3 regions of the Labrys sp. 22185 genome follow, and region 1 is predicted to be linked to each of the others. Evidence: predicted binding sites of a transcription regulator. Region 1 holds the regulator's gene; each other region holds the start of a gene.
What was found. Region 1 encodes HrcA, which represses chaperone genes, less so after heat shock. Its sites were predicted from a motif close to GTTAGCACTCNCNNNNNGNGAGTGCTAAC; they were not measured.
Positions count from the first base shown of each region.

Region 1 (4,006 bases):
CCATATTGTCTATCGTGGCGACTTGATTGCGCCATAGAGAAAATTGCGATTCGAAGAGATCGAGATTTTCTCTAATCCTTTGTTTTGACGCATTTTCTTAATCGAAAAGTCGATCAACTTTTCTCGAAAGTGCTTTGACCGCCCGGAGCCAATAGTCGTGTTCAAGCCGCATGCGGGGCCGGGGCCTATCCGGATCGATTTCCTGCTGGTGCCGCAATTCTCGATGATGGCGTTCTCGGCTGCCGTCGAGCCTTTGCGCGTCGCCAACCGCATGGCCAGGCGGCAGGTCTTCGACTGGCGGGCCTGGTCGATGGATGGCGAGCCGGTCAAGGCTTCCAATGGCTGGCCGATCCCAGTGGGAGGCGCTCTGCCCTCCAGCGGCGACATTCCTACCTTGATCGTCTGCTCCAGCTTCGAGCCGGAGCACTATGCCAGCAAGGCGATGCTGGCTCGCTTGCGCCATCTCGCGCGCCGCGGCACCGAGATCGGCGCACTCGATACCGGGGCTTGGATCCTCGCTGCAGCCGGTCTGCTCAGTGGCGGCAAGGTCACCATGCATTGGGAGGCGGCGCCCGGCTTCGCCGAAGCCTTTCCGGACATCGAGATCAGCGAGGCCCTGTTCGAGGTGTCGGCCAAGCATTTCACCTGTGCCGGCGGCACGGCGGCGCTCGACCTGATGCTCGACATGATCGCCCGCCAATATGGGCAGGCCCTGGCGGTGGCCGTGTCCGAGCAGTTCATCCACGACAGGCTGCGCCCGCGCCACGACCGCCAGCGCATGAGCCTGCCCAAGCGGCTGGGGGTCGCCAATGGCAAGCTGATCCGCGTGGTGGCGGCGATGGAGGCCAATCTGGAGACGCCGCTCGACGCCGAGGCCCTTGCCGCCCTGTCCGGTGTCTCCGCCCGGCAGCTCGAACGCCTGTTCCGGGCCGAGCTCAAGGATTCACCGGCCAATTACTATCTGCAGCTCAGGCTGCAGCGCGCCCGCCTGCTTTTGCGCCAGACCGACATGAGCGTGATGGAGATCGCTATGGCCTGCGGCTATTCCTCCGCATCATGTCTTTCGCGATCCTATCGCGCGCATTTTGCGATAACGCCGCGCGAAGATCGGCGGGAAGGCGAAAATCCCGGCGTTCAAAAGCGCTGACCATGCCGGGACGGGCATGTTGCCGGCCGCCCCCTGGCCTGCCGAGTCAGGGCTTGAGCAACTTCCCGATGACCTTTGCGGTATAATCGACCATCGGCACCACGCGGGCATAGTTCAGCCGCGTCGGCCCGATCACGCCGAGCACGCCCACGATCTTCTGGTTGGCATCGCGGAAGGGCGCGGCGATCATCGAGGAGCCCGAGAGCGAGAACAGCTTGTTCTCCGAGCCGATGAAGATGCGCACGCCGTCGCCGCCCTCGGCACGGCCGAGCAGGTCGATCAGGTCCTTCTTGGCCTCGATGTCGGCAAAGAGCAGGCGGATGCGCTCCAGGTCTTCGCCGGCATGCAGGTCTTCCAGGAGATTGGCCTGGCCGCGCACGATGAGCTGCTGCGGCATGTCGGAAGGGCCGCCGCTCCAGCTTGCCAGGCCGGTATTGATCAGCTTGGTGGTGAGATCGTCGAGTTCGGCGCGCCCGGCATCGAGGGCGCTGCTCATCTCGCGCTTGAGGTCCTCGATCGTCTTGCCGCGAGCGCGGGCGTTGAGATAGTTGGAGGCCTCCACCAGCGCCGATGTCGGCAGCCCGACCGGCACGGTGATGACCCGGTTTTCCACCGCGCCTTCCTCGGAGACCAGGATGACCAGGGCCTGGGTGGGTTCGAGGCGTACGAATTCGATATGCTTCAGCCGCTGGTCGCGCTTGCCGGTGACGACCACGCCGGCACCGCGCGACAGGCCGGACAGGGTGGCCGAAGCCTCGATCAGCACGTCCTCGAGGGAGCGCGAGGATGTCCTTGCCCGGATCTGCGCGTCGATCTGGGCGCGGTCCTGCGCGGCGAGGTCGCCGAATTCCAGCATGGCGTCGACGAAGAAGCGCAAGCCGAGTTCGGTCGGCAGCCGCCCGGCGCTGGTATGCGGCGCCTGGATCAGGCCGAGCACTTCCAGGTCCTGCATGACATTGCGCACCGACGCGGGCGACAGCGAGGTGGGCAGCAGGCGCGAAATGTTGCGGGAGCCGACGGGCTCCCCGGTCGCAAGATAGGAATCGACGATCTGACGGAATATCTCGCGCGAGCGTTCGTTCAGCTGGGCAAGTTCACTCGAAGGAATGGTCGGCGTCACAGCGGACAAGGTCTGTCTCCTCGACGCTAATGTGACGAGCATTCGGCGATTGTTCAATGGTGGAATTGTAGTTTCCGCAGCGCTATGCAGATTCCTCCCTCGTTCAAGTTTCGCCTCTAGTCTCGTCAGCGCAAGGAGAACATGGTCATGGTCGATTCGGTTCCACCTTCCGCGAGCGCCGTCGTCGATTTCTGGGTCGCGGCGGGTCCCGAACGCTGGTTCGAGAAGGATGAAGGGTTCGATCGCGATTTTCGCACACGTTTCCTAACCCTGCATCAGGCTGCCATGCGTGGCGAACTCGCGGACTGGGAGGCGACGGCGCCCGGTGCGCTCGCGCTGGTGCTGCTGCTCGACCAGTTTCCGCGCAATGCCTTTCGCGATACGCCGGCGATGTATGCCGGCGATCCCCTGGCACGACAGGTCGCCGCCGCGGCTCTGGCTCATGGCCATGACCGCCGCATTGCGCCGGAGCTGCGTATCTTCTTCTATCTGCCCTTCATGCATTCGGAGGAGCTCGCCGACCAGGAGCGCTGCCTCGCTCTGTGCCGGACGCTGGAAGGCGACTATCTGAAGTATGCCGAGGAGCATCGCGACATCATCGCCCGCTTCGGCCGCTTTCCTCATCGCAATGATATTCTTGGCCGCATCTGCACGCCGGAAGAACGCCGTTTTCTCGACGAGGGCGGCTTTGCGGGCTGAAGCCCTCCGTCATTGCGAGCGCAGCGAAGCAATCCAGGAGCCACGTGTTTTACCAAGACTGGATAGCTTCGCTGCGCTCGCAATGACGCAGGCGCGGTCTCTCTGCCAAATCACGACTGTGGAGTTAGGCCCTGTCGATCACATGGAAGAAGGAGCCGGTGACCCGGCCGCGATGGCTGCCGAGGGCCCCCAGGGAGGTGCCGTTGGCATCGCTGACCTCGAAGAGCGGCGTGTCGCCGGAGCGCAAGGTGGTCGAGTAGTGAAACTCATGGCCGCGCACCAGGCTGCCACGGTTGCCGAGCGGGCAATCCTGCTTCAGTTCGGCGAGACGATAGCCCAGATTCATCTTGCGCTTGGCGAAGCTGGTTTCGAGGTCGAGCAGGCCGGTCATGCGGTGGGCCGTGCCTTCCGCATCCGTCAGGACCTGGCCGAGCACCATGTAGCCCCCGCATTCGCCATGCACGGGACGGGTCTGCGCGAACTGGCGCAGGGCTCGCTGGAAACGGGTGGCGGTGGCGAGCCGCGCGCCGTGGAGTTCGGGATAGCCGCCCGGCAGCCAGGCGATATCGGCATCCTCCGCCGGCCCCTCATCGGCCAGCGGCGAGAAGGGGATGATCTCGGCGCCCTGGCGGCGCCAGCCGGCGATCAGATGCGGATAGACGAAGGAGAAGGCGGCGTCGCGGGCCAGCGCGATGCGCTGGCCGGGCGGGCGTAAGCCCGCATCCTTGATATCGGCCGGCGGAAGACCTGCCTGGTCCAGCCCCGTCGGCAGTTTGGTCGGCCCGGCGAGGGACCGGATGGCCTCGATGCTGCAATGGGCCTCGACGAAATCCGCCAAAGCTTCCAGCCGCTGGTCGAGTTCGGCGGTCTCGTCGGCCTGGACCAGGCCGAGATGGCGTTCGGGCAGCACGAGGTCGGCATTGCGGGGCAGGACGCCGACCACGGGCAGGCCGGCCTCCTCGATGCCCTTGCGTGCCAAAGCCTCGTGCCGGGAGCTGGCGGCCTTGTTGAGCACCACGCCGGCAATGCGCACATCGGGG
Region 1 covers NZ_JBQEPH010000007.1:106,164-110,169, forward strand. The annotation lists gene ACTJKX_RS15785 (VOC family protein) at 1-37, shown strand, start outside; gene ACTJKX_RS15790 (GlxA family transcriptional regulator) at 158-1,147, shown strand; gene hrcA (heat-inducible transcriptional repressor HrcA) at 1,194-2,267, opposite strand; gene ACTJKX_RS15800 (DUF924 family protein) at 2,415-2,966, shown strand; gene ACTJKX_RS15805 (cobyrinate a,c-diamide synthase) at 3,091-4,006, opposite strand, start outside.

Region 2 (4,006 bases), on a different contig from region 1:
AGATGGTTCACATGATGCGCAAACGTCAGGCAGGATACGCCTACAATCCCACCCCTTCGCTTTCCGAGCAGTTCAAATCCCCGCCTCGTGACCGACCAACGATAGTGATTTTCGCGTCGATACTCTGAGTTTGCGATAGAACATCCCGGTCATGTCCCGTTTGTTTGGCTCAGTAGATTAGAATCCTTTCCCCTCATCTCCGCCTCCCGGCAGCGCTGGGTGCTGCACCGGCGTTAGGGGCCACTCCCCCGTTCAGGAAGTGGCCTGCCGCCTAAAAGTCCATGCCAGCACCAGCAGGCATGGCAGGAGTTGCCTCTTTCTTCGGTTTTTCGGCCACCATGGCCTCGGTGGTCACAAGCAGGCCGGCAACCGAGGCCGCATCCTGCAGAGCCGTGCGAACGACTTTGGCAGGATCGATCACCCCTTGCTCGAAAAGATTGCCATATTCTCCGGTCTGAGCGTTCCAGCCATGGGCGTATTCGGCGCTCTCCCTCAGCTTACCGACGATGAGCGAACCTTCCCAGCCGGCATTTTCGGCGATCTGACGTATCGGCGCCTCAATGGCCCGGCGGACGATGTCGATGCCGTATTTCTGGTCGGCATTGTCGGGCATGAGCGCGTCGAGGGCCTTGGATGCCCGCAGCAAAGCCACACCGCCGCCCGGAAGAATGCCTTCTTCGACGGCCGCCCGGGTCGCATGCATGGCATCGTCCACACGATCCTTGCGTTCCTTGACCTCGACTTCCGTGGCGCCGCCAACGCGGATGACCGCGACGCCGCCCGCGAGCTTGGCCAGCCGCTCCTGCAGCTTTTCGCGGTCATAGTCCGAGGTCGTTTCCTCGATCTGGGCCCTGATCTGGGCAACGCGCCCGTCGATGTCGTTCCTGCCGCCCGCACCGTCGACGATGGTGGTGTTTTCCTTCTCGATCACCACCTTCTTGGCACGGCCGAGCATCTCGAGGGTCACGTTCTCCAGCTTAATGCCGAGATCCTCGCTGATCACCGTCCCGCCGGTAAGGATGGCGATGTCCTCCAGCATGGCCTTGCGCCGGTCGCCAAAACCCGGAGCCTTAACCGCCGCAACCTTCAGACCGCCGCGTAGCTTGTTCACCACCAGCGTCGCCAAGGCCTCGCCCTCCACGTCTTCCGCGATGATGGCCAGGGGCTTGCCCGACTGCACGACCGCTTCCAGGATCGGCAACAGGGCCTGAAGGTTGCCCAGCTTCTTCTCGTGGATGAGGATGTAGGGATCTTCAAGCTCGACGCGCATCTTCTCCTGGTTGGTCACGAAGTAAGGCGAAAGATAGCCGCGGTCGAACTGCATGCCCTCGACCACTTCGAGCTCTGTCTCGGCGGTCTTGGCCTCCTCGACGGTGATGACGCCTTCATTGCCGACCTTCTGCATCGCTTCGGCCAGGAAGCGGCCGATCTCGGTGTCGCCATTGGCCGAGATCGTGCCTACCTGGGCGATTTCGTCGTTCCTGGTGATCTTCTGCGCGTTGGCCTTCAGTTCGGCGACGACCGCCTCGACGGCCTTGTCGATGCCGCGCTTGAGGTCCATGGGATTGATACCCGAGGCTACCGCCTTGGCGCCTTCCTTCACGATGGCCTGGGCGAGAACGGTCGCCGTGGTGGTGCCGTCGCCGGCCAGATCGCTGGTCTTGGAGGCAACTTCGCGCACCATCTGGGCGCCCATGTTCTCGAACTTGTCCGAAAGCTCGATTTCCTTGGCGACGGTGACGCCGTCCTTGGTGATGCGGGGCGCTCCGAACGATTTTTCGATCACCACATTGCGGCCCTTCGGGCCGAGCGTGACCTTGACGGCATTGGCGAGAATGTCGACGCCGCGCAGCATTTTCTCACGTGCGTCAGTGGAGAATTTGACTTCCTTGGCAGCCATTGGATCTCTCCTGCAATAGGCAGCTATCGAAGACTGTGATGGGATGAAGAAGCCATCAGGCGGCCTTCTTCACGACGCCGGCGTTCTCGATCACGCCCAGCACATCGCTTTCCTTCATGATGAGAAGATCGTCACCGTCGATCTTGATCTCGGTGCCCGACCATTTGCCGAACAAAATGCGGTCTCCGACTTTCACGTCGAGTTCGACCAGCTTGCCGGCTTGATCCCGCGCGCCAGGGCCGACCGCGACGACCTCACCCTGCTGCGGCTTCTCCTTGGCCGTATCGGGAATGATGATACCGCCAGCCGTCTTTTCGTCGGCTTCGATGCGGCGGATCAGGACACGGTCATGCAATGGACGGAACGTCATATCGTTCTCCTTCGAGGACAAACAATTTTGAGTGTTCCACCGCTCCGATCCGGCGACCGGAGCGGGGCGCGCGACCCAGGCGGCGTCGCGCGCAAAATCAGTTGGTTGAAGGCCTTTTTGATTTCAAGAGAGTCATTGAAAATTTTTTAGCAGCCGAATGCGACGAGTGATAACCCATTGATCGCACTGCCATAATAGGAAAGATGATCGCTTTCCGTCACGTGAAAATTAGCGCTCGGACACGACAGGAACCAGCATTCGCGCATACCGCAAAAATTGCTGCGGCGAGCCTCTTGAAATGCCACGAGCGTGGACTAACTCGTGGTTGCCGGTCGCCATTGAGGGGCCGGCGCTCCCGCTCCACGGCAGTGCGGGAGCTTGGAACCAACCTTGTATCCATGTTGCTTTTAGGAGGATGTGGCTATGAGAACCACTCTCGACTTTACACCGTTTTTCCGGTCGAGCATCGGTTTTGACCGGATGCTGAGCGCGCTCGAAGCGACGAGCCGTATCGAGACGGCCAATAACTGGCCACCCTACGACATCACCAAGACAGGCGAGGACGACTACCGCATCACCATGGCAGTAGCCGGATTCTCGCAAGACGAACTGGGCATCACCCAAGAGCGCAACGTCTTGATCGTGTCAGGCCAGAAGGCAAACGAGGACGCAGGCCAGTACCTGCATCGCGGCATTGCCGGACGTGCCTTTGCGCAACGCTTCGAGTTGGCTGATCACATCAAGGTCGTTGGCGCAAATCTTGACAAGGGCCTGCTGACGATTGATCTCAAGCGCGACCTTCCAGAAGAGATGAAGCCGCGCAGGATTGAAATCGCCGACTACGGCGTTCCGCCCAAGGCCGAAGTTACGAAGATCCCAGCCGGGAAGCACGCGGCCTAAGGCGGCCAGGCAAGACGGTTCGAGCAAGGCGCCGGACCAAGACGTCCGGCGCTTATGCAAGCTTTTGGCAATCGAATGAACACAGAGGAGACAGATGATGAGTGTTCGTGATCTGATTCCCTGGGGTCGCAGCAATGGTGATCAACTGCCGGCCCTTTTTCGCGACGGCGACCGCGATCCGTTCCTGTCACTGCACCGGGAGGTGAACAAGCTGTTCGACGACGCCTTTCGTGGCTTTGACACCCGGTCGCCGGCTTTCGGCAGATTAGGTGCTTCCGGGGCGGGTTGGCCCAGCGTGGAGATTTCCGACAACGACAAGGAGATCAAGGTAACCGCCGAAGTGCCGGGGCTGTCGGAAAAGGATGTCGAAGTCTTCCTGAGCGAGGGCGTGCTGACATTGAAGGGTGAGAAGCATTCGGAGACCGAGGATAGGGAAAGGCAATTCTCCGAGCGTTTCTACGGTCAGTTCGAGCGGCGTATCCCCGTTGGCCTCGAGGTCGAGGAAGACAAGGTCAGTGCACGATTCAAGAATGGTGTGCTGACCATTACGCTACCCAAGACCGCGAAGGCGCAAACGCAGGTCAAGCGGATTGAGGTTAAGAGCTGAGTAGCGCAGGGGCGGCGGTATGAGCATGACTGCCGCCCCGCCGATCAACAGGAAGGAGCGGATTTGCTCTGAACTTAGCTTGGTTCAAGTCTGGCAATGAGCAAAGCATCATTTGAAAGACCCGTCGTCTTCATGCTTCGCCCAAACTTGCTGCAGCGGATTTCCAACGCAGCCGAAGCTTCCTATTTTCTCTTGCATCACTGGCCGCAAGCAAGAGGTCCGGCATATC
Region 2 covers NZ_JBQEPH010000069.1:3,465-7,470, forward strand. The annotation lists partial or broken gene ACTJKX_RS36905 (IS6 family transposase) at 1-128, shown strand, start outside; gene groL (chaperonin GroEL) at 272-1,900, opposite strand; gene groES (co-chaperone GroES) at 1,956-2,270, opposite strand; gene ACTJKX_RS36920 (Hsp20 family protein) at 2,694-3,170, shown strand; gene ACTJKX_RS36925 (Hsp20/alpha crystallin family protein) at 3,268-3,777, shown strand; gene ACTJKX_RS36930 (DUF982 domain-containing protein) at 3,874-4,006, shown strand, end outside.
Region 2: the regulator HrcA is predicted to act here: its motif matches at 2,416-2,444, upstream of groES (co-chaperone GroES).

Region 3 (4,006 bases), on a different contig from region 1:
GCTTTTGGGCGAAGGGACTTCTTAGAAGTCCATGCCGCCCATGCTACCGCCCGGCATTGCCGGAGCCGCAGCGGCCTTGTCCTTCGGCGCCTCGCCGATCATCGCTTCCGTGGTGATCAGGAGCGAAGCCACCGAAGCGGCGTCCTGCAGCGCGGTGCGCACGACCTTGGCCGGATCGACGATGCCCTTCTCGAGCAGGTCGACATATTCCTCGTTCTGCGCGTCGAAACCGAAGGTCTTCGACTTGTTCTCGAGGATCTTGCCGACGACGATCGAGCCTTCGACGCCCGAGTTCTCGCAGATCTGCCGGATCGGGGCTTCGAGAGCCTTCTCGACGATCTTGATGCCGGCGCGGATGTCCGAGTTGTCGGAGGAGAGCTTGGCGACCGCAGCCTTGGCGCGGAGCAGAGCCGTGCCGCCGCCGGGGACGATGCCTTCCTGAACGGCCGCGCGGGTGGCGTTCAGAGCGTCGTCAACGCGATCCTTCTTCTCCTTGACTTCCACTTCGGTGGAACCACCGACGCGGATGACGGCAACGCCGCCGGCGAGCTTGGCCAGACGCTCCTGGAGCTTCTCGCGGTCGTAGTCGGAGGTGGTCTCTTCGATCTGAGCCTTGATCTGGGAGACGCGGCCTTCGATGTCCTTCTTCTTGCCGGCGCCGTCGACGATCGTGGTCTTCTCCTTCTCGATCGACACCTTCTTGGCGCGGCCGAGCATCTGGAGGGTCACGGTCTCGAGCTTGATGCCGAGGTCGTCGGAGATCACCTGGCCGCCCGTGAGGATGGCGATGTCTTCCAGCATGGCCTTGCGGCGATCGCCGAAGCCCGGAGCCTTGACGGCAGCGATCTTCAGGCCGCCACGCAGCTTGTTGACGACGAGGGTGGCGAGGGCTTCGCCTTCGACGTCTTCAGCGACGATGAGCAGGGGCTTGCCGGTCTGCACGACGGCTTCGAGCACCGGCAGCATGGCCTGGAGGCCCGAGAGCTTCTTCTCGTGGATGAGGATGTAGGGATCCTCGAGGTCCGCGATCATCTTCTCGGCATTGGTGATGAAGTAGGGCGACAGGTAGCCGCGGTCGAACTGCATGCCTTCGACGATGTCGACTTCGGTGTCGAGGCTCTTGGCCTCTTCGACCGTGATCACGCCTTCATTGCCGACCTTCTGCATGGCCTTGGCGATTTCGCCGCCGATGAAGGCGTCGCCATTGGCCGAGATGGTGCCGACCTGGGCGATCTCGGAGGAGTTCGCGACCTTCTTGGAACGGTCGGCGATGTCCTTGACGGCAGCCTGGACAGCCAGGTCGATACCGCGCTTGAGGTCCATCGGGTTCATGCCGGCGGCAACCGCCTTGGCGCCTTCGCGGACGATGGCCTGGGCGAGAACCGTAGCGGTGGTGGTGCCGTCACCGGCGGTGTCGTTGGTCTTGGAAGCGACCTCACGCACCATCTGGGCGCCCATGTTCTCGAACTTGTCGGCAAGTTCGATTTCCTTGGCGACGGTGACGCCGTCCTTGGTGATGCGGGGCGCGCCGAACGACTTCTCGATCACGACGTTGCGACCCTTCGGGCCTAGCGTGACCTTGACGGCATTGGCGAGAATGTCGACGCCGCGCAGCATCTTGTCGCGCGCGTCGGTAGAGAATTTGACTTCCTTGGCAGCCATGTGGGTGTCCTCAGAATGAATGGGGAGAATGGTAGCTGCCGATTAGGCAACGATACCCATGATGTCGGATTCCTTCATGATGAGGTAATCCTCACCATCGAGCTTGATCTCGGTGCCGGACCACTTGCCGAACAGGACGCGATCACCAGCCTTGACATCGAGGGGGGTGAGCTTGCCGGCTTCGTCGCGGCCACCCGGGCCGACGGCGATGACCTTGCCCTCCTGGGGCTTTTCCTTGGCAGTGTCGGGGATGATGATGCCGCCCTTGGTCTTTTCTTCGGCATCGACGCGCTGGACGACCACACGGTCGTGGAGCGGACGGAACTTCATGGTTGTCTTCCTCTTGTGCGAGGGGCGGGGCCCCTTGGTCCACATCGAAGGGATTTTATGATAGACCGTTAGCACTCAGCAATGGTGAGTGCTAACGACTGACCGGGATTTAGTCAGCCCCCTGCGGACTGTCAAGGAGCGCCCCTGCAAACAATTTCGACCAAAGTGAATTTGGTGAATGGGACCGGGGACGAATCCCGGCCGGGCCTCAGGCCGGGCGGGCCCGCGGAGCGCTGAAAGTGGCGAAGAGACAGGCTGCCATGATCAGCGTAGCGCCCGCGAGCGTCCAGTTCGTCGGCACTTCGGCGAAGAGGTAATAGCCGAAGATCATCGCCCAGACGAAGGCGGTATATTCCATGATGCCGAGCCGCGCGGCATGGCCACGCGCATAGGCCCAGGCGAGGCACAGATGCCCGAATGTGCCGAACAGGCCCACCGTGGCCGTAATAGCCCAATGCTCGAACTTGACTGGTTGCCATTGCCACACCCCGGCCGGCAATACGAACAGGAAGGCGAAACAATTGGAGAGCATCACGATGGTCAGGGTCGAATCCTGGCTCGACTGCTGGCGCATCAGCACCATCGACAGGGCATAGAAGAAGGCGCAGCCGAGCGCGGCCAACAGGCCGATCACGTCGAAGGCATGGGCCTGGCTGGCCTCCTGGCCACGGGCGATCACCAGCACGCCGGCAAAGCCGACCAGGATGGCGACCAGCGCCCGCACGGCGATCGGCTCCTTCAGGATGATGCGCCCCAGCAGTGCCATCAGCAACGGGGCGAGGAAGGTGAGGGTGATCGCCTCGACCAGCGGCAGCCGCGAAATTGCCGTGAAGAAGCAGGCCGCCGTCGCCAGCACCACCACGGCGCGCAGGGCGTTGCGCCTGAAGGCGGCCGGACTCGGCCAGCCCTTGGCGAAGAGGAGATAGATCGCCAAGGCGATCACGGCCCCGGCGCCATAGCGCATGGTGATGGCCTGCATGAGGGGATAGGTGGTCGAGATCACCTTCATGCCGGTGTCGAGAAAGGCCAGGAAGGTCACCCCCAGTCCCGACATCAGGATGGGGCGCAGCGAAGCCTCGTTCCTCATGGCCGCACCGGCCCTCGGAGTTTTGCCGGGGCGCTGGGCCCGGCGGCGGCGCCATCCCTCTCGCGGGCTTCACGGGTCTCGATATCGGGGAGGAACACGGGGTAGCCGCTGTGCATCAGGAAATCTTGTTTCCTTTCATTAATAAGGATGGGGGTGAATCGTCCATCGGGCGTCGAAAATATTTCTTTGTCCTCGACCCGTTCGCACTCCTGCCGGAAGCACTTTCCAGCAATCGGAGGAAGACGGCCGGGCACCTTTGCCTTAGTTTTGCGTCGTGAGGTTGCGTTGCGTGCGAAAGCGCAGGGACCCGCGACCAATCGCCGTCTTTACTGTCCATCATGGTGCATCGGCCCGAAATCCGGGTTATGACTGATCCAGATTGGAAGAATTCGAAGCGAGCAACGGTCTCTCGGGGCCGGTGTCGCCGGATATTGACCATCGCCGGCCAGGGCCGGCCGAAGGCGAGTTTGGGTTGAAATGATGAACTATACTGCGATTTTCGAAACGGCTGTCGACGCTCTCCGGCGCGAGAAGCGCTATCGTGTCTTCGCCGACATCGAACGGATCGCGGGGCGCTTTCCCCATGCCCTCTGGCATGCGCCCGATGGTCCGCGCGAGATCGTGGTGTGGTGCTCCAACGACTATCTCGGCATGGGCCAGCATCCGGCCTCGATCGCGGCGATGGTCGAGGCGGCCCAGCAACTCGGCGTCGGTGCCGGCGGCACGCGCAACATCTCGGGCAACAGCCATCAGGTGGTGATGTTGGAGCAGGAGCTTGCCGATCTCCACGGCAAGCCGGCGGCCCTCGTCTTCACCTCCGGCTATGTGTCCAACCAGACCGGAATCTCCACCATCGGCAAGCTGCTGCCCGACGGCCTGATCCTGTCCGACCAGCTCAACCACAATTCGATGATCGAGGGCGTGCGG
Region 3 covers NZ_JBQEPH010000001.1:9,081-13,086, forward strand. The annotation lists gene groL (chaperonin GroEL) at 22-1,662, opposite strand; gene groES (co-chaperone GroES) at 1,705-1,992, opposite strand; gene ACTJKX_RS00045 (DMT family transporter) at 2,201-3,079, opposite strand; gene hemA (5-aminolevulinate synthase) at 3,560-4,006, shown strand, end outside.
Region 3: the regulator HrcA is predicted to act here: its motif matches at 2,060-2,088, upstream of groES (co-chaperone GroES).